Regions from separate parts of the Halomonas sp. MCCC 1A11062 genome, predicted to be linked through region 1. Evidence: predicted binding sites of a transcription regulator. Region 1 holds the regulator's gene; each other region holds the start of a gene.
The links. The regulator sigma-54, encoded in region 1, starts transcription at its own class of promoters, with help from an activator protein. The targets are predictions, from matches to a motif close to TGGCACNNNNNTTGCTNT.

Region 1 (6,881 bases):
CATGCTGGCCGGTCAGGACGACCCGGCGGAGATCATCGCCAGCGTCCGCCGCGGTATCTACGCGGTCAGCTTCGGCGGTGGCCAGGTGGACATCACCTCGGGCAAGTTCGTGTTCTCGGCGAGCGAGGCCTACCTGATCGAGGACGGCAAAATCACCGCGCCGGTCAAGGGGGCGACCCTGATCGGCAACGGGCCGGAGGCGATGGGGCGGGTATCGATGATCGGACACGATCTGGAACTCGACACCGGCATCGGGGTATGCGGCAAGGAGGGGCAGGGCGTGCCGGTGGGCGTGGGTCAGCCCACCTTGAAGCTTGATGAGCTCACCGTCGGCGGCACCGCTTCATGAAAGAACGTGCCTGCCGCCTGACCAGTCCCGAGCGGCGAGTGGTTTAAAGCCCCGCTGTCTCGCGGATGAGTCGGAACAGCTTGCGCGCATTGGCCGGGGGCTTGCCCCGCTCACGCTCGCTCTTGGCGTTGCGGATCAGTTGGCGCAGGGCCTGACGGTCGACGTCGGGATGCTCCTCGATGAAAGCCTCGACGGCATCGTCGCCCTCCTCGATGAGGCGGTCGCGCCACTTCTCGAGGCGATGGAAGGCCAGGTCGCGATGACGTTGCTCCTGTTCGATCTGGTCGAACACCGCCTGGATCGCCTCGAGGTCTTCGCGCCGCATCAGCTTGCCGACGTACTGCATGTGGCGCCGGCGTCCTTCGTGAGAGCGGATGCGGGAGGTTTCCTCGACGGCGGCAAGCATGTCCTCGGACAGCGGGAAGCGGGCGCGCTCGGTCGGCGTCATGGCGATGATCTGTTCGCCCAAGGCCTGCAGCGCATGCATTTCGCGCTTGAGCTGGGACTTGCTGGGCCGTTCGTCGGAGCTTTCGCCGGAGAGAGTGGGAATGTCCTGGGTCATGCCGTATCCAAGTGATGAGAGGGCCGGCCTCGGGCTGGCCATCGGGTGATGAATAGGGTCGAATGACCGCAGTATATCAGCCCGTCGCGCCGCGGCGGGAACAGACACGAACGGATACCGGCGCTGCCGGTGGATGAGGGAGATGAACATGAGCAAGGCTTTCGATGCCGCCGCCCAGCAGGCGCTGCTGGAGTCGCGTGCCGAGCAGGCGCTGGCGCTGGCGCGACACCTGGGAGCCGATGCCTGCGAGGTGGGGGCCAGCGTCGACCAGGGTATCGGCATCAGCGTGCGCGAAGGCGAGGTGGAATCCGTCGAACTTTCCCGCGACCAGGGTATCGCCGTTACCGTCTACCTGCGTGGCCACAAGGGCAGCGCTTCCTCCACCGATGCCGGCGAGGCGTCGATCCGCGAGGTCGTGGAGAAGGCCATGGCCATTGCCCTCTACACCGGTGAGGACCCCGCGGCAGGGCTGGCCGACGCCGAGCTGATGGCTACCGAGCTGCCCGACCTGGACGTGCACCACCCCTGGCCGCTCACCACCGAACAGGCTATCGAGCTGGCGCTGGCCTGCGAAGCAGCGGGTTGCGCCGAGGCGGGCATACGCCAATCGGAGGGCGCCTCGCTCTCCAGTGGCGAAGGAGTAAGGGTCTACGCCAACAGTCATGGTTTTCTCGGCAGCCAGCGCGGTAGCCGTCACTCGCTCTCCTGCATGTTGATCGCCGAGGACGCGAACGGCATGCAGCGCGACTACGACTACACCAGTGCGCGCAATCCGCATGAGCTGCGGGACGCCGGGGCAGTGGGCAGGAAGGCGGCCGAGCGCACCCTGCAGCGACTGGGGGCGCGTCGACCCGCCACCGGGCGCCTGCCGGTGATGTTCGATGCCACCGTCGCCAGCGGTCTCGTCGGTCATTTGATGAGCTCCATCGCCGGCGGTTCGCTCTATCGTCAGGCGTCGTTTTTGTGCGATCGGTTGGGAGACAGGCTGTTTCCCGACTGGTTCACGCTGGGCGAGCGGCCCATGGAGCGCGGTGCCATGGCCAGTTCCCCGTTCGACAACGACGGCGTGCAGACCCGCGACAACGTTTTCATCGAAGAGGGGCGTCTGGCCAGCTACATGCTGTCGGCCTACAGCGCACGGCGCCTGGGCCTGCAGACCACGGGCAATGCGGGAGGCGCCCGCAATCTGCGAATCGCGGCACCGTTGGCGTCGCGTGAGGAGCTGCTCGCCCGCATGGGACGTGGGGTGCTGGTGACCGAGCTGATGGGGCAGGGGGTGAACGGCGTGACCGGTGATTACTCCCGCGGCGCGGCCGGCTTCTGGGTCGAGAACGGCGAGATCCAATACCCGGTCGAGGAGTTCACCATCGCCGGCAATCTCGAGGCGATGTTCAAGGGCTTGCAGGCCGTGGGCAGCGACATCGACACCCGCGGCAGCATTCACACCGGTAGCTGGCTGATCGACGAGATGACCGTTGCCGGAGGCTGAGCCGCCTATAGGCCATTCCTAAAGATCCTCATCGAAGCGGGCCTCGAATAGAGCCTCGATGGCTTCGAGTACCGCTTCCGCATCCGTTCCCTCGGCGCTGATATCGAGTTCAGTGCCGCAGGGAGCGCCAAGCATCAGCAGGGCCATGATGTTGGTGGCGTCGGCCTGCTGGGCTCCCCGGCAGACGAACACGCGTGCATCGAAGGGCTGGCAGCACTGAACCAGCTTGGTGGCAGCACGTGCATGGAGGCCGCGTTTGTTGGTCAGGGTCAGCTTGCGGCTGGGCACGCTCAGGTTTCCTTGCGTTCGGATGGCGCTGCGGTCGTCTCCTGCGTGGCAGTGACCGGTATATGAATGCCGAGTTCGCGGTGGCGCAGACGCACGTCGGGCTGCTGCTGGGCGAGGTGTCGGGCGAGACGTTCGGCCAGATACACCGAGCGATGCTGGCCGCCGGTGCAGCCGATGGCCACCGTGAGGTAGCTACGATGGCTGTCGCGATAGGCCGGCAGCCAGCGTTCTACCCAGGCGACGATGTCCTCGTGCATCTGGTGAACCAGCGGATACTGTTCGAGGAACTCCACGATACTCGCTTCGCGACCGGTCGCCGCACGCAAGCGCGGGTCCCAGTACGGATTGGGCAGACAGCGGGCGTCGAACACGATGTCAGCGTCGAGCGGTACGCCACCCTTGAAACCGAACGACTCCACCGTGAGGGTCAGCTGGTCGGCACGATGGCTGGCCACCTGCTCGGTGATGCGCCCGCGCAGATCGTGCACCGAAAGCCGCGACGTATCGATGATCAGGTCGGCGAGGTTGCGAATCTCGCTCAGTGTCGTGTCTTCCGTTTCGATGGCTTCGCTCAGGGTCATGTCCCTGTCGCGGGTCAGCGGGTGCCGGCGCCGGGTGGCGGAGTAGCGCTCGATCAGGATCCGCGCATCGGTGGTTAGGTAGACGATCTGACAGTCGACCTGCTTGGCGCGCAGCTCCTCCAGCAGCCTGGGGAACCGTTCCAGCGCGTGAGGAAGATTGCGTGCATCGATGCTCACGGCGATGCACTGCTGTACCGTGGGTGAGCCGCGCAGTTCGTCGACCAGCGAGCCGAGCAGCATCGCCGGAAGGTTGTCGATGGCGTAGTAGCCGATGTCTTCGAGCGCCTGCAGTGCGATCGACTTGCCGGAGCCTGAGCGGCCGCTGATGATCACAAGCTGCATTACGTTTCTCCTGATCAGGGGCTGGCCGAGCGGCAAGGGGTAGCGGTCAGGCCGAAGACTGTCGTCGGATGGCGTCGATCAGACGCTCGTGAAGTTCGCGCTGGCTTTCGCACTTGCGCAGCCGTGAACGGGTCTCGGCATCGTTCATCACGCCGGCTACCTGGCTCAGCAGCGACAGATGCGTATCGTCGGCCTCCTCGGGTACCAGCAGCACGAAGACCAAGTCGACCGGTTCGCCGTCGATGGCGTCGAAATCGATGGGCTCGGCCAGCTTGAGGAAGGCGGCGACTGGGCTGTGGCAGTGCGGGCTTCGCGCATGCGGAATGGCGACGCCGTTGCCGATGCCGGTGCTGCCCAGTCGCTCACGGCCGATCAATCGGCCGAAGACCTCCTGGCTATCGAGGCTCGGGGTGTTCTGCGCAATGAAGGTGCTGAAAAACTCCAGCACCCTCTTCTTGCTGCCCCCGGGAACGTCGAACAGCGCGCGTTCAGGGGGCAGTATGGTTTCCAGTGTCATGGCAACTCAGCGAATGCCGGCGCCCTGGGCGCGGGCCTGGGCCTTTTCCTTGTGCTTGACCAATTGGCGGTCGAGCTTGTCGGTCAGCGCATCGATGGCGGCGTACATGTCCGGGTCGGAGGCTTCGGCATGCAGGTCGGCACCGGCGGCATGCAGCGTGCAGGCGGCCTGTTGGCGCTCCTTCTCGATGGACAGGGTGACCTGGACGTTGGTGATGTTGTCGTAGTGCCGTTGGACGCGGCTAAGCTTCTCGCTCACGTAGTCACGCAGGGAATCGGTCAGTTCAACATGATGGCCGGTGATGTTGACTTGCATGACAAGCTCCTTCGTCCTTCGAGTGGTGGTTTGATTGTAACCCTTTTTGCCTCCTTGCAAACCCCTCCGAACGACGCTCTTGTCCGCTGTCAACGCTGCGTTTCGACTTCAACGAAAGCGCTTGCGTTCGCTCGAGGAGGGTATCCCCAGCGCTTCACGATACTTGGCCACGGTGCGGCGCGCCACCTGAATGCCGTCGTCGGCCAGCAGCTCCACCAGGCGGCTGTCCGAGAGCGGCTTGCGCGGTGGCTCGTCGGCGATCAGCTTGCGAATGCGGGCGCGAATCGCGGTGCTGGAGTGAGCGTCCCCCTCGCCGTTGCCGCCGACATGGCTGGAGAAGAAATACTTCAGTTCGAATACGCCGCGCGGCGTGTGGATGAACTTCTGCGTCGTCACCCGCGATATGGTCGACTCGTGCATCTCCACGGCCTGGGCGATGTCGGCCAGCACCAGGGGCTTCATCGCCTCCTCGCCCTGCTCCAGGAAGTCGATCTGGCGGGCCATGATCTCGCGCCCCACCCGCAGCAGGGTGTCGTTACGGCTGGCCAGGCTCTTCATCAGCCAGCGAGCTTCCTGAAGGTGGTCCTTGAGAAACTGGTTGTCCTGGCTCTTGTCGGCGCGCCGCACCAGGGCGACGTAGTCGGGCTGGATGCGCAGCCGTGGCAGCGCTTCGGCATTGAGCTCTACGCGCCAGCCGGACTCGTCGTGATAGGCGACCAGGTCGGGGGTGATGTAGTTGCTGCCGACCTCGGCATAGTCGCTGCCGGGGCGGGGGTTCAGGGAGCGTACCAGGGCAATGGCGTCGTCGAGGGCCTCGTCGTCCAGGCTCAGGCGGCGCTTGAGCAGGCGGCGGTCGTCGGCGGCCAAGGCCTCGAGAAACTGGCGCACCAGGCGGCGTGCCTGGGGCAGCAGGGGAGTGTCGTCAGGCAGGGTGGCGAGCTGCAGCATCAGGCATTCGCGTAGATCCCGGGCGAAGACACCGGTGGGTTCGAACTGCTGCAGGCGCAGCAGCACCTGCTCGACCTCGCGGGTGGGCAACCCCTCGAGGCCCTGGCGCCGCAGGCCGTCGCGGATCTCTTCCAGCGGCTGGGTCAGGTAGCCGGTGCCGTCCACGGCATCGATCAGGCTCTCGGCAATCTGGCGCTGACGCTCGTTCACATCGATCATCGCCAACTGCCACATCAGGTGGCCGGCCAGCGTCTGCCCAGAGGCCTGGCGTTCGAAGTCGGGGCCTTCACCGGTGGCGCCGGCGGCGCCGCTGCCATGATCGGGATAGGTATCCGTCCAGTCGCTGTCGGTGGAGAGCTCACCGGGAATTTCGCTGGCCCAGTCGTCGCTCTGGGGTTCGCTGACGGCCTGTTCGCCGAAGCCGTCGTCGAGCTCCAGCATGGGATTGGACTCGAGAGCTTGCTGGATCTCCTGGCGCAAGTCCAGGGTGGAGAGCTGCAGCAGCGCGATGGCCTGCTGTAGCTGTGGTGTCATGGTCAGCTGAGTGCCGACTCGCAGTTGCAATGATGCTTTCATGGCCATGAGAATAATGGGCTCATTTGCCGGAAAGACTCTACCCTAGACTGGCCGAGGATCACTTGCAAGAGCTCGAGGCTGCAATAAGCATGCCATCGGCAATATTCATGCCTGTTAGAAGCTTTTAATTTAAGATCAGATTCTTGCTTGTCGGCGAAGAATGCGTTATGGGCGCGAGAGCGCTATAGCCGGAAGTCCTCGCCGAGATAGACTTCGCGCACGCGCCGGTTGGCCAGGATGGCTTCGGCGTCACCTTCCGCGATGATCTGGCCGTCGCCGACGATATAGGCCGAATCGCAGATGTCCAGCGTCTCGCGAACGTTGTGATCGGTGATCAGCACGCCGATGTCGCGGGCCTTCAGCTGGCGGATGATGCCCTTGATCTCGCCCACCGAGATCGGGTCGACCCCGGCAAAGGGCTCGTCCAGCAGAATGAAGGCCGGCTCGGTGGCCAGCGCCCGAGCGATTTCCACTCGCCGCCGCTCACCCCCGGACAGGCTCATGCCCAGGTTGTCGCGGATGTGCGTGACGTGAAAGTCCTCCAGCAGCTGCTCCAGGCGCTGCTGACGCCCCTGACGATCCAGGTCCTTGCGTGTTTCCAGGATTGCCATGATGTTGTCGGCCACCGAGAGCTTGCGGAAGATCGAAGCTTCCTGAGGCAGGTAGCCGATGCCCGCCTTGGCGCGCTCGTGCATGGCACTCTTCGAAAGATCTAGATCGTCGATGCAGACGTTGCCGGCATCGGCCTTGACCAGCCCCACGATCATGTAGAACGAGGTGGTCTTGCCGGCTCCGTTGGGGCCGAGCAGCCCCACCACGCAGCCCTGTTCGATGGAGAGACTGATGTCGTGCACCACGCGCCGGCGCTTGTAGCTTTTCGCCAGGTGACGGGCGTGCAGGGTCTTCATCGCCAT
Region 2 (6,881 bases), on a different contig from region 1:
GTTTCTGGGGCGACGGCGTCGATGCACTGCTGGGCGAGATCGGCCGGGCCTCGGGGGCCAGCCGGGTATGGATCTTCCAACTGCTGGAGCTGCAGGACGAGGCGGTCATTCAGGACTATGTGTTCGAGTGGGCCGCCAAGCCACGCTATCGCCAGCTCACGCAGAAGCGCTTTCGCTTCTTTGCCAGCGTTTTCGATGACCCCACCTACCGCCACATGGTCGCCGAGCGTCAACGCGGCATGTCACAACGCTTCATCACCGAACGAATGGCGCCGGGGCCGCTGCGCGAGAACCTCGAGAGCCAGCAGATACTCTCGATGATCACGGTCCCCATCATGGTGGACGGCCGCTGGTGGGGCACGCTGGGAATCGACGACTGCGAGCGCCCCCTCGACTGGGAGGGCGCCGGGCTCGACGCACTCATCATCGCCGCAGAACTGATCGCCTCGTCACTCTATCGCCACCAGCTGACCAGCCGCCGACGCCAGTTCGAGCTGTTTCAACAGGTCGCCGAATGCGGGATCTGGGAAATCGACCTGCATAGCGGTTCGACCTGGTGCTCTCGCGCCCTGCTGCGCACGCTGGGCTACCCCGACGACTATGCCCGCCTGCCGCTACGACGGTTGCTGGCCCATATGCTAAGAGCCGACCGGCGGCGCCTGTGGAAGCGGATGCGCCAGTGCCTGAACGGCTCGGATGCAGGCCAGAGCTTTCGCCTGGACGTGCGGCTGCAACGCCCTGGAACCCCGGCACGCTGGCATGAGCTCGTCGCCGAACTGGCTTGCGACACCAGCGGCCGGCCCAGCGTCATATCGGGGCTGGTCATCGACATCAGCCGTCGCAAGCAGGGAGAGGAGCGAGCCATGCTCGCCGCCGAGTACGATGAACTCACCGGCGTGATGAACCGACGCGGCCTGACACGCCATCTGCAGACGACACTAAAGCGCTCCTCGACCACGCTCTGCCACCTGTTGATGCTCGACATCGACCACTTCAAGCAGATCAACGATCGCTACGGGCACCCCGCCGGCGATGCCCTGCTCAAGCTGGTCGCCACACGGCTGGACAACGAGCTGCGCGGCCAGGACGTGCTGGCCCGCATGGGCGGCGAGGAGTTTGCGGTATTCGTCAGTGGGCTCGACGATGCTCTGGCGTGGCTGCTGGGCGAACGTCTGAGGGCCAGCATCGCCGATACCCCCTTTTCGCTTCCCCCGCTGGCGGGCATGGCCGCAGCACCGCCCGTCATCATCACGATCAGCATCGGTATCGCCCGGCTGATTCCCGGCGAGGATCTGGAGCACGCCCAGAGCCTGGCCAGCACTCAGGCCGACCAGGCGCTCTATGCCGCCAAGCGCACGGGACGCAACCGTGTCATGGCGTATCCTCAGGCGACGCCGGCGATGCAGCAAGCCACACCGCCGCCGGTCTCGCCACCTAGTGACCGAGGATCTGACTGAGGAAGAGCTGGGTACGCTCGGACTGCGGGTTGTTGAAGAAAGGCTCCGGCGCATTCTCCTCGATGATCTGTCCCTGATCCATGAAGATCACGCGGTCGGCCACGGTCTTGGCGAAGCCCATCTCGTGGGTCACGCAGAGCATGGTCATGCCCTCGTTGGCCAGCTCGACCATGACGTCGAGCACCTCCTTGATCATCTCCGGGTCGAGCGCCGAGGTGGGCTCGTCGAACAGCATCACCTCGGGGTGCATGCACAGCGAGCGGGCGATCGCCACGCGCTGCTGCTGGCCGCCGGAGAGCTGGCCCGGGTACTTGCGCGCCTGCTCGGCGATACGCACCCGCTCCAGGTAGCGCATGGCCTGCTCCTCGGCCTCGCGCCGCGGCTTCTTCTGCACCCACATTGGCGCCAGACAGCAGTTCTCCAGCACCGTGAGGTGCGGGAAGAGATTGAAGTGCTGGAACACCATGCCCACATTGCGGCGAATCTGCTCGATGCGCTTGACGTCCTGGGTCAGCGGAATGCCGCCGACCACGATCTCGCCGGCCTGATGCTCCTCGAGATGGTTGATGCAGCGGATCAGCGTCGACTTGCCCGAGCCCGAAGGGCCGCAGATGACGATGCGCTCGCCGCGCTTGACCTCGAGATCGATGTCGCGCAGCACGTGGAAGTCGCCGTACCACTTGTTGACGCCACGCATCTGGACCATGGGGGTCTCGTTGCCGGCCTGGGTTGCTTGTTCAGTCATTGTTCTCATTCCTATCTCTTATGGCCGGTGTGCAGCTTCCGCTCGAGGTACTGACTGTAGCGCGACATGCTGAAGCAGAAGACCCAGAACATGAACGCGGCGAACACGTAGCCCTCCAGGGCGAAGCCTAGCCAGCGGGAATCCGACAGTGCCGCCTGGACGATGCCCAACAGGTCGAACAGACCGATGATCATGACCAGGGTGGTGTCCTTGAACAGCGAGATGAAGGTGTTGACGATACCGGGAATCATCATTTTCAGCGCCTGGGGCAGCACGATCAGGCCCATGCGCATCCAGTAGCTCATGCCCAGCGCCGCCGCCGCTTCCTCCTGGCCGCGGGGTATCGCCTGCAGCCCGCCACGGATGACCTCGGCCATGTAGGCGCTCTGGAACAGGGTGATACCGATGAAGGCGCGGATCAGGCGGTCGACGCTGACGCCGGTGGGCATGAACAGCGGCAACATCACCGAGGCCATGAACAGCACCGTGATCAACGGCACGCCGCGCCAGAACTCGATGAACACCACGCAGAAGCTCTTGACGATGGGCATCTGAGAGCGCCTTCCGAGCGCCAGCAAGATACCGATCGGCAGCGCTCCCACCATGCCCACCACGGCCAGCACCAGGGTCAGCATCAGACCGCCCCAGCGATGGGTCTGCACGACGGGCAGGCCGAAGTGGCCACCGTAGAGCATGACGTAGGCGAATACCGGGAAGGCCACCAGGGTTGCCAGCGCCACCCAGCGCTTGAACGGTAGGCGCGGAATCATCAGCCAGGCGATCATGCCGACGAAGACGGCGAAGGTCACATCGACCCGCCAGATCTGGCTGCGCGGATAGAGGCCGTAGATGAACTGGGTGAAACGGGTGCTGACGAAAACCCAGCAGGCCCCCTCCCGTGAGCAGTCGTCTCGGGTGGTACCGACCCAGTCGGCATTGATGAGGGCCCACTGGATGGTCGGTACCAGCAGCAGATAGAGCAGGTAGAGGCCAAGCAGGGTGAAAATGGTGTTCACCGGCCCGCTGAACAGGTTGGCACGCAACCAGGCGACAGGCCCCACCGTATTACTCGGCGCAGGACGCGCCTCGATCATCTTGTATTGAATCGTCATGGCGCCTCTCCTAGCGTTCCACCAGCGCCACGCGGGCGTTGAACCAGTTCATGAACATCGACACCAGCAGGCTGATGGTCAGATAGACCGCCATGGTCATGGCGATGACCTCGATCGCCTGACCCGTCTGGTTCAGCGTGGTACCGGCGAATACCGAGACCAGGTCGGGATAGCCGATGGCCGTGGCCAGCGAGGAGTTCTTGATCAGGTTGAGGTACTGGCTGGTCAGCGGCGGAATGATCACGCGCAGCGCCTGAGGCACCACCACCAGGCGCAGCACCAGGTTCTGCGGCAGGCTCAACGCCTGGGCCGCTTCGGTCTGACCATGGGAGATCGCCTGGATACCGGAGCGCACGATCTCGGCGATGAACGACGCCGTGTAGATCGAGAGCGCCAGCCACAGAGCGAGGAACTCCGGGATGATGGTGATGCCGCCGCGGAAGTTGAAGCCGCGCAGCTCGGGTACGTCCCAGGTGACGGGTACGCCGGTCGCCAGCAGAACGAATAGCGGCAGGCCGACGATCAAGGCCAGCGAGATCCAGCCCGCAGGCAGGCGCTTACCGGTAGCTTCATGGCGGCGCTTGTTCCAGATCGTCAGCGCGATGCTGGCGACGACGGCGACACCGAAGGCCAGCGGGATCAGGCCGAAGCCCGACTCGAACAACGGCTCGGGCAGAAACAGCCCGCGCACGTTGAGAAAGATGACTTCGCCGAAAGCCAGGCTATCGCGCGGACCGGGCATGGCCCGCAACACGGCGAAGTACCAGAAGAATATCTGCAGCAGCAGCGGGATGTTACGGAATATCTCGATATAGCCGCTGGCCAGTCGGGCGATCAGCCAGTTGGGCGACAGCCGCGCGATACCGACGATAAAGCCGATGATAGTGGCGGCCACGACACCCAGTGCCGATACCAGCAGCGTATTGAGCAGGCCCACCACGAAGGTACGGCCGTAGGTGCTCTGGGACGAATATTCGATCAGGGTCTGGCCGATGCCGAAACCGGCGGTTCTGTCGAGAAAGCCGAAGCCGGTGGTGATGCCGCGGGCGGCCAGGTTGTCCTGGGTATTGCCGATGATGTAGAGCAGAAAGGCGACGACAGCGGCAACCAGCAGCGCCTGGAAGATCAGGGCGCGCTTGGCGCGGTCGCGCCAGAAAGGCGGTTTGGGGCCCAGCGAGTGAGCTTTGGGACGAACGGACATGAAGGGACTCTCCGCCTGGATCCGTCAAGCAGTTATCAAACCCCGGCCTGGGGGTATCCAGGCCGGGGCAGGGTTGGATCGAGGCACCGCAGGTGACTCGGGCGGGCGATCAACGAATCGGCGGAGCGTACATGATGCCGCCATCGGTCCACAGGGCGTTCACGCCACGCTCGATCTGCAGCGGTGAGTCCATGCCCACGTTGCGGTCGTAGCTCTCGGCGTAGTTACCCACTTGGCTGATGATGTTGTAGGCCCAGTTGGCGTCGAGACCCATGCCCTCACCATAATTGCCGTCCTGTCCCAGCAGACGAGCGATGTTGGGGTTGTCAGACTCGCGCATCTCGTCGACGTTCTCGCTGGTGATGCCATACTCCTCGGCATTGATCATGGCGAACAGCGCCCACTTGACGATGTTGAACCACTGATCGTCGCCCTGGCGCACCGACGGCCCCAGCGGCTCCTTGGAGATGACGTCGGAGAGGACCACGGCGCCATCCGGGTCGGAGAGCTGGATACGCAGCGCGGCGAGCTGGGAGGTATCGGAGGTCAGCACGTCACAGCGACCGGCTTCGAAGCCGCCCACGGTCTGCTCGGAGGTATCGAAGACGATGGGCTGGAACTCCATGCCGTTGGCACGGAAGTAGTCCGCCAGGTTGAGCTCGGTGGTGGTGCCCGACTGGGTGCAGACCGCAGCGCCGTCGAGTTCCTTGGCGCTGGTCACGCCGAGGTCACGCGAAACGAGGAAACCCTGACCGTCGTAGAAGGTCACGCCGGTGAAGTTCAGACCCAGAGTGGTATCGCGAGTGGTGGTCCAGGTGGTGTTGCGCGAAAGGATGTCGACCTCGCCGGACTGCAGCGCGGTGAAACGCTCCACGGCGTTCAGGGAGATGTAGCGCACGGCTTCGGCATCGCCGAATACCGCAGCTGCCACGGCACGACAGACATCGACGTCCAGCCCCTGCCATTCGCCCTGGTCGTCGGGGGCGGAGAAGCCCGGCAGGCCGTCGCTGACGCCACACTGGACGGCGCCACGCTCGAGGGTGTTCTGCAGGGTGTTGGCCGAAGCCAGGGAGGCGCTACCCAGTGCCAGTGCCGCTGCGGAAGTGGCCAGTAGCCACTTGTTCTTGTTGTCACGCATGAAAAATATCCTCGATGGGTTATTGGTCTTCTTGAGTGATGCATGCCTGGGCATGTGCCCAGCACCTTAGCAAGGATTGTTCCAGGACAGGGATAGAGCAGGCAAAACACTTATTCAACGGTCGCAGCCAAGGCGATCCGTCCTGTGAGAACGCACCGCCTTAGTGCGCCCAGAGCCTACCGGCAGCCCACTTGCACCTGCAGAGTGCCACCTGGAAGGAGGAGCGACAGGCGGAGATCGAGACCGCTGAAAAGACGATGCCCCGCAGGTCATGGCCTGCGGGGCATCGAGTGAAGCGGCGGCCGGCAACGAGTTCCCGTTGCCGGCCGCGGACGTCAGTGACGTATCAGGGCGTCAGTGGCGAATCAGATAGTCGAAGGCGCCAAGTGCGGCCTTCGAGCCCTCGCCCATGGCGATGACGATCTGCTTGTAGGGCACGGTGGTGACGTCGCCGGCGGCAAAGATACCGGGCACCGAGGTCATGCCGCGCTCGTCGATCACGATCTCGCCGCGCGATGAGAGCTCGATGGGCGAATCGGTAAGCCACTCGGTATTGGGCACCAGGCCGATCTGGACGAAGATGCCCTCCAGCTCGAGCCGCTTGATCTCGCCGCTGGCACGCTCCTCGTACGTCAGGCCGTTGACCCGAGTGCCGTCGCCGTTCACTTCGGTGGTACGCGCGCCGAGGATGATCTCGACGTTGGACAGGCTGCGCAGCTTCTTTTGCAGCACTGCGTCGGCACGCATCTCGTCCATGAACTCGATCAGCGTTACGTGACCGACGATGCCAGCCAGATCGATGGCCGCCTCGACGCCGGAGTTGCCGCCGCCGATCACCGCCACGCGCTTGCCCTTGAACAGCGGACCATCGCAGTGGGGGCAGTAAGCCACGCCCTTGTTGCGGTACTCGGCCTCGCCTGGCACGTTCATCTCGCGCCAGCGGGCGCCGGTAGAGAGAATTAGCGTCTTGCTCTTGAGGCGCGCGCCGGAGGCGAACTCCACCTCATGCTCGCCGCCCTGGTCGGAGGCCGGGATCAGCCTGACCGCACGCTGCAGGTTCATGATGTCGGCTTCATACTCCGTGACGTGCTGCTCGAGGGCCGCGGCCAGCTTGGGGCCTTCGGTGTAGGGCACGGAGATGAAGTTCTCGATGGCCATGGTATCGAGCACCTGGCCGCCGAAGCGTTCGGCCGCCACGCCGGTGCGGATTCCCTTGCGCGCGGCGTAG
Region 3 (6,881 bases), on a different contig from region 1:
GGTACCACCACGCCAATGATGGCGTCCTTGATGGCATCGGGATCGGTGGTGCCTGCCTTGCGTACCGCCTCGGCCCACATGTTGAAGCCGATGTAATGGGCCTCCATCGGATCGTTGGTCACCGCCTCTTCGTCGCCGGTCCACTCGATCCAGGCGTCGATGAAGTCGTAGTTGGCATCGGTGTCCACGCTCATGAAGTAGTTCCAGGCGGCCAGATGGCCGACCAGCGGTGCAGTGTCGACACCGGTCAGTTCCTGCTCACCCACCGAGAAGGCGATGACGGGGATGTCGCCGGCGTCCACGCCCTGGTTGCCCAGCTCACGGTAAAACGGCACGTTGGCGTCGCCGTTGATGGTGGAGACCACCGCGGTGGGCTTGCCCTCGCTGCCGAAGCGACGCACCTCGGCGACGATGTTCTGCCAGTCGCTGTGCCCGAAGGGGGTGTAGTTGATCATGATGTCGTCATCCGCCACGCCGTGCTCTTCCTTGAGGTAGGCCTCGAGGATGCGGTTGGTGGTACGCGGATAGACGTAGTCGGTGCCGAGCAGCGCGAAGCGCTCGATTCCCATCTCGTTGATCAGGTAGTCCACGGCCGGAATGGCCTGCTGGTTGGGGGCCGCCCCGGTGTAGAAGACGTTCTCGGAAGACTCCTCACCCTCGTACTGCACGGGGTAGAACAGCAGACCGTTGAGCTCCTCGAACACCGGCAGCACCGCCTTGCGCGATACCGAGGTCCAGTTGCCGAAGACCACGTCCACTTGGTGCTGTTCGAGCAGCTCACGCGCCCGCTCGGCGAACAGCGGCCAGTTCGAGGCCGGATCCACCACCACAGCTTCGAGCTGACGTCCCAGCAGACCGCCCTGCTCGTTCTGCTGCGCGATCAGCATCTCCACGGTGTCTTTCAGGGTCGATTCGCTGATGGCCATGGTGCCGGATAGCGAGTGCAGGATGCCCACCTTGATGGGGCCTTCCTCGGCCAGGGCCTGACTGGCGGACGCGAGGGAAACCGCTGCCATCAGAGCCAGGGTGGTGGAACGAAGCGGGAAAGGCATGATGCGTCGAGAAGCGTTCAAGCGAACCTCCTTGCGCCCTCTGAGGGAGGGACTTGTTGTGAGGGATCATGTGCAGCCGGCATTGGCTACACAGCGCTAGGCATCCTGTCGTTGCAAAGCGTGCGCCATGATGCGGCAAGCTCTAAAAATTCTTTGCGTGACATTTAGTTGCACAAAGCTGCCAAGTAAAAATGCGTCACCTACGCACCTCAGACGTGCAGCTTTGGGCGCCATGAACGCGCCACGACGTAGCGACTGCACCACCACGAAGCACCATGGCGGTGCAGTGGGAAGAAGCGGAAACGAAAGCGGGGGCGCCGATCGCTCGGCACCCCCGTTTCAAAGGCAGGAAGGTTCGGGTTGTCAGACGCTGCGGCGTGCCATCATGCGCTTGATCAGCGGCAGAGTCAGCGACAGCGCGGCAATGATCAGCAGCCACATGGAAATCGGCTTGTCGATGAAGATCGACCAGTCACCGCCGGAGATCTGCAGCGCCCGGCGCATGGACTCCTCCATGATGTCGCCGAGAATCAGCGCCAAGATCAGCGGAGCGGCCGGGAAGCCGAACAGGCGCATGCCCAGCCCCAACAGGCCGAAGCCGAGCAGGAGCAGCAGATCGAAGACGCTGAAGCTCATGCCGTAGACACCAAGCATGCAGAAGATAAGGATCAGCGACAGCAGCAACGGTCGAGGCATGTCGAGGATCTTGGCGATCAGCGGTATCAGCGGCAGGTTGAGCACCAACAGGAAAATGTTACCCAGGTACATGCTCGCCACCACGCCCCAGAAGACGTCGGGACGATCCACCAGCATGGCCGGACCGGGAGACACGCCCATCACCAGCAGCGCACCCAGCAGCACCGCGGTAGAGCCGGAGCCGGGCACGCCCAGCGTCAGCAGCGGCACGAAGGAGCCGGTACAAGCCGCGTTGTTGGCCGACTCGGGTGCCGCCACGCCCTTGATGTTGCCCTTGCCGAAGGTGTCTCCATCCTTGGCCAGACGCTTCTCCATGCTATAGCCCAGGAAGGAGCCGATGGTGGCGCCAGCCCCCGGCAGCACACCGGTGAAGAAACCCAGGATCGAGCTGCGGCCGATCGGTGCCGCAATCTCCTTCACTTCCGACTTCGACAGCTTGAGCGAGCCGATGGCATTGCGCGGCTGCTCCTTGCCGCCACCGCCTCTGAGCAGCATGAAGAATACCTCGGTCAGGGCGAATATACCCAGCGCCACGACCAGGAAGTCGATGCCATCCAGCAAATGCACGGTGCCGAAGGTGAAACGCTCGGTACCGGTCTGCAGGTCGATACCCATGATCGAGATCATCACCCCGACCACGGCAGCGATCAGTCCCTTGATCAGCGACTTGTCGGACAGCGACACCACCGCGGTAAGGCCCAGCACCATCAACGAGAAGTATTCGGCGGGGCCGAAGCTTACCGCTACCCGACCCAGCAACGGCGCCACCAGCATCAGGAAGATGATGGAAACGGTGCCGCCAATGAACGACGCGTAGGCGGCAATGGCCAGCGCCTTGCCCGCCATGCCCTGCTTGGCCATGGGATAGCCGTCGAAGGAGGTCGCCACCGTACCTGCCACGCCAGGGGCATTGAGCAGGATCGACGAGGTCGAGCCGCCGAAGATCGCACCGTAGTAAACCCCCGCCATCAGGATCAGGCCCGAGGACGGCTCCATGCCAAAGGTCAGCGGAATCATCAGGGCCAGGGCGCTGATCGGCCCCAGACCCGGTAGCATGCCGATGATGGTACCGGCAAAGACGCCGGCAAAGACGTAGAGGATATTGACTGGCTCCAGCGCGATGCTGAAGCCGTACATCAGATTGTTGAAGGCTTCCATGGGCTCACTCTCCGGCCAGTCAGATCGGCAGCACGCCGGTGGGTAGATAAACGCCCATGATGCGCGTCATGGTCAGATAGAGCCCCAGCACCACGCCCAGCGACGTGGCCAGATTGACCCAGTGGCGACGGTAGCCGTAGTAAGCCGCCAGCCCGAAGACCAGGGCGACGGAAGTTACCACGAAGCCCACCGGCACCAGCAGCAATGCGTAGAGCGCCAAAACGATGGCCGTGACCACCACACGCGCCCAGGGCCGTAGCAGCAATGGCTGCTGAAGTTCATTGGGATCCAGCGCTTCCGGCACGTCCTTGGCCTTGGGTTTCTCGAGAAACAGCAGCACCGAAAGCCCCAGCAACGTGAAGCCAAGCACCTTGGGGAAGAGGTCGGAATCGATCGGGCGCGGCAGCGGAAAGGAGGGAATCTGCCAGGCCATGGCCAGATAACCTACCGACAGCAGCGCCAGCAAGAGAGCAATGACCTGGTTGGAGTTGAGTCGTGTCATGGGAGTCGGTCCCGGGCTACCACCGCGTGAGCAGCGCCCAAGTTCTTGGCGTTCGAGAATGCCCGGACCTCGCTAGGCGAGGCCCGGACCCGGGAAGCGAAAATCGCGAAGCGTTGGTGGGTTATTCGCCCAGCAGGCCGAGGTCGCCCAGAATGGTGCTGAACTGCTCTTTCTGCTCATCGAGGAAAGTGCCGAACTCTTCGCTGTCCTGATAGGCATCGATCCAGCCCAACTGGTCGCGAGCCTGCTGCCAGCCGTCAGTCTCGAGCATCTGAGCGAACAGATCTTCGTAGTAGGCGACCGCCTCGGCCGGCATGTCCGGGGTGCCCATCACGCCGCGCCAGATATCGAAGGTGTAATCGATATCCTGCTCCTGGTAGGTCGGCACCTCCGCCAGAGCACCACTCAGACGCTCGGGGGCGGATACGCCCAGCGCGCGGATCTGGCTGTTCTCGCCGAGCTGACCGGAGGCTTCGCCGGCACCGGTGATCACCGCTTGCACGTGGCCGCCCATCAGGCTGGTCATGGCTTCGCCACCGCCGGAGAACGGGATGTAGTTGACGTCGGAAGCGTTCAAACCCGCCGCCGCCGCCAGACCGGCCATGGAGATGTGGTCCATGGAGCCCGGGGCGCTGCCGCCACCGACGCTGAGCTGGGGATTCTGTTCCATGGCTTCGATCAGCGACGGCAGATCCTCGTAGGGAGAGTCGTTGCGCACCAGCACGATGGAGTAATCGGTGATCAGCCTGGCAATAGGCGTGAAGTTGGTGTGGTCGTAGCGGGACGCACCGGCCAGCGGCACCAGAATCATCGGCGGACTGGTGGCGAACAGCTTGTGCGGGTTGCCGCTGTCACGGGCGATCTGGGCCCAGGCCACCGCACCGCCGCCGCCCGGTACGTTGATGGCACCGAAGCTGCGCTCGGCCAGCCCCTCTTCCTGGATGACGCGGGTGGTGGTGCGCACCAGGGTGTCCCAGCCGCCGCCGGGGTTGGCCGGGGCGATGAACTCGATATTGCGGGTCGGGGTCCACTCGTCGGCCTGAGCCGCACTGCTCATGCCCACCACCGCAGCGAGCGGCAGCACGATGGCACTGAAACGGGTGAGGTGTTGCTTGGCAGTCATGGCGTTCTCCTGGATAGGATCTTGTTGTGACAGCGGGTCTGATGCCCACGTACAGGTTGAACGTTAGAAGAACCAGATACGAAGCGGCAAGTTTATGGGCATAAACGATAAATTGTTCGTTGTGAGCATTTTGTTCATTTTGCTCACGGGGCGCCTTACCACCCTCAGCCCTCTTCGCACCAGGCCGCCGCATCACCTACCAGGCGGTAGCGTCTTTCAGGTCTCCCTACATCACCGTAGCCCAGATCTGCGCCAACTACCTGCACCGACACCAGAAATTCCAGATAGCGTCGTGCAGTGGAACGGCTCGCCCCCATGGCACGCGCCACGTCCATGGCCGCCAGAGGCTTGCCGGCGCTGTCCAGCGCCGCCACCACGGCACGCAACGTCAGACGATCGATGCCCTTGGGCAGGCTACGCGCGGCACTGCCCGACGTCCCCTCCGGTCGCAGCCTGGCCAGTACCCGGTCGAGTTCCTCTTGATTGAGCTCGTGACGTGCCGCCAAGGCTTCGCGCTCACGACGAAAGCGAGCCAGCATCTGCGCCATGCGCGCCGCCTCGACCGGCTTGATCAGGTAGTCGAAGATTCCCCCGCGCAGCGCCTCGGAAATGGTATCGACCTCCCTCGCCGCGGTGATCATGACGATATCCACGTGCACATGATCCCGGCGCAGCGCCCACAGCAGTTCCAGCCCTTCCACATCGGGCAGGTAGGCATCCAGCAGCACCAGATGGACCTCTACTGCGTGTTGCGCCATCAGCTCACGCGCTTCGGCGCCACTGCGAGCCATCCCCACGACTCGGAAGCCCTGGCTCTGCTCGATGAAGGCGCGATGTATCTCGGCGATGCGGAAATCGTCTTCGATGATCAGGATGCCGTATTCTTCAGGCGTCGAGCCTGCCTCGTACATTCTCTCCCCCATAAATATTGGCATTATGATAATGGGTGGTCGGCTTGCACCGGCTGCACGGTGCGACACAGAGAGCGAGAGAGCACCACCGTGAAACAGGCACCGCCCAGTTCGCTTTCCTCCAGCGTGATCGCTCCACCATGTTCGCGACACAGACGATTGACCAGCGCCAGACCGATGCCGCGGTGCTTGCCGGGCTTGGTGGAAAAACCTTCCTTGAAGATCGCCTCGACGTGTTCGGGCGGCACGCCGGGGCCGTTGTCCTCCACTTCGATCAGCACCTGTTCACCGAGATCGGTGAAGAACAGCCGCACCTGCCCCTTTGCCCCACCCTGACGCACCGCATGGAAGGCGTTGTCGATCAGGTTGCCGATCACCGTCATGACGACTTCCTGGCCGGTGAGGGTCAGCGCGGTGGAGAGCGAACTCTGCTCGTCGATCTCGAGATGTACGTCGAGCTCCCGCGCCCGGGTCAGCTTGCCCAGCAGCGTGCCGCTGACCACCGGGTCGGCCACGTGTTTCATCAGGAAGGTCATCTGGGCCTGCTGACGCTCGCTCTCCTGGTGAATCAGCGCGAGGGCGTCTTCGACTCGATCAAGCTGCAGCATGCCCGAGATGGTGTAGAGCTTGTTGGAATACTCATGGGCCTGAGCGCGCAGCATGTCCACGTCGCGACTGGCAGCGCTCAGCGCATCGGAGAGCTCGACGATCTCGCGGCGACTGCGGAACGTCGCCACCGCCCCTTCCACTTCGCCGGCGTCGACGATCGGTACCCGGTTGACCACCACGGGATGATCGCCCAGCCACATCTCCTGATCGAACTGCCGCTCGCCCCGCTCCAGCACCTCGGAGAGACGCGAGTTGGGCACCAGCTCCTGGATCGGCCGCCCCAGCACCTCTTCCTCAGGTGGCAGACCGAGGAAGCGCCGGCCCTGCTGATTCACCAGGGTGATCTGCCCTTCGCGGTTCACCGCCAGGATCCCCTCGTGAATCGACTGCAGGATCGCCTCCTTCTCCATCGCCAGCCGCGCGATCTCGTAGGGCTCCAGGCCGAGGATAACCTTCTTCAGATGACGCGAGAGCAGGTAGGCACCGGCGAAGCCGAACACGATCATCAGCGCCACCAGCCACCAGCCCAGGCTGGTGTGCTCGACCACGTCCATGGCCACGCGATCGAGCATGAAGCCTACCGAGACGATGCCGATGATGTTGCCCTCGGCATCGAACACCGGGGTCTTGCCGCGCATCGCCTTGCCCAGCGAGCCGACCGCCTCGGAGACGTAAGACTCGCCGTGGAGCAGCGCCCGATCATTGTCGCCGCCGACCATGGACTCGCCCAGGCGCTCCGGCAAGGGATGGGAGTAGCGTAGGCTCTCCGTATTGCCCACCACCACGTAGCGGGCCCCGGTTTCGCGGCGGATGCGTTCGGCGATGGGCTG

Region 2: HOP58_RS01825 (amino acid ABC transporter substrate-binding protein) is a predicted target of sigma-54. The motif match lies at 5,720-5,737, and genes of this name have one in related genera.
Region 3: urtA (urea ABC transporter substrate-binding protein) is a predicted target of sigma-54. The motif match lies at 1,163-1,180, and genes of this name have one in related genera.

What each region holds. Positions count from the first base shown of each region.
Region 1 covers NZ_JABFTW010000004.1:45,267-52,147, forward strand. The annotation lists gene tldD (metalloprotease TldD) at 1-349, shown strand, start outside; gene yjgA (ribosome biogenesis factor YjgA) at 393-911, opposite strand; gene pmbA (metalloprotease PmbA) at 1,060-2,400, shown strand; gene HOP58_RS05615 (HPr family phosphocarrier protein) at 2,419-2,688, opposite strand; gene rapZ (RNase adapter RapZ) at 2,691-3,611, opposite strand; gene ptsN (PTS IIA-like nitrogen regulatory protein PtsN) at 3,658-4,128, opposite strand; gene raiA (ribosome-associated translation inhibitor RaiA) at 4,135-4,443, opposite strand; gene HOP58_RS05635 (RNA polymerase factor sigma-54) at 4,552-5,973, opposite strand; gene lptB (LPS export ABC transporter ATP-binding protein) at 6,150-6,875, opposite strand.
Region 2 covers NZ_JABFTW010000001.1:399,932-406,812, reverse strand. The annotation lists gene HOP58_RS01845 (diguanylate cyclase) at 1-1,457, shown strand, start outside; gene HOP58_RS01840 (amino acid ABC transporter ATP-binding protein) at 1,435-2,163, opposite strand; gene HOP58_RS01835 (amino acid ABC transporter permease) at 2,214-3,314, opposite strand; gene HOP58_RS01830 (amino acid ABC transporter permease) at 3,325-4,515, opposite strand; gene HOP58_RS01825 (amino acid ABC transporter substrate-binding protein) at 4,625-5,653, opposite strand; gene ahpF (alkyl hydroperoxide reductase subunit F) at 6,008-6,881, opposite strand, start outside.
Region 3 covers NZ_JABFTW010000009.1:129,672-136,552, forward strand. The annotation lists gene urtA (urea ABC transporter substrate-binding protein) at 1-1,052, opposite strand, end outside; gene HOP58_RS12035 (tripartite tricarboxylate transporter permease) at 1,416-2,906, opposite strand; gene HOP58_RS12040 (tripartite tricarboxylate transporter TctB family protein) at 2,926-3,408, opposite strand; gene HOP58_RS12045 (tripartite tricarboxylate transporter substrate-binding protein) at 3,530-4,531, opposite strand; gene HOP58_RS12050 (response regulator) at 4,696-5,442, opposite strand; gene HOP58_RS12055 (sensor histidine kinase) at 5,466-6,881, opposite strand, start outside.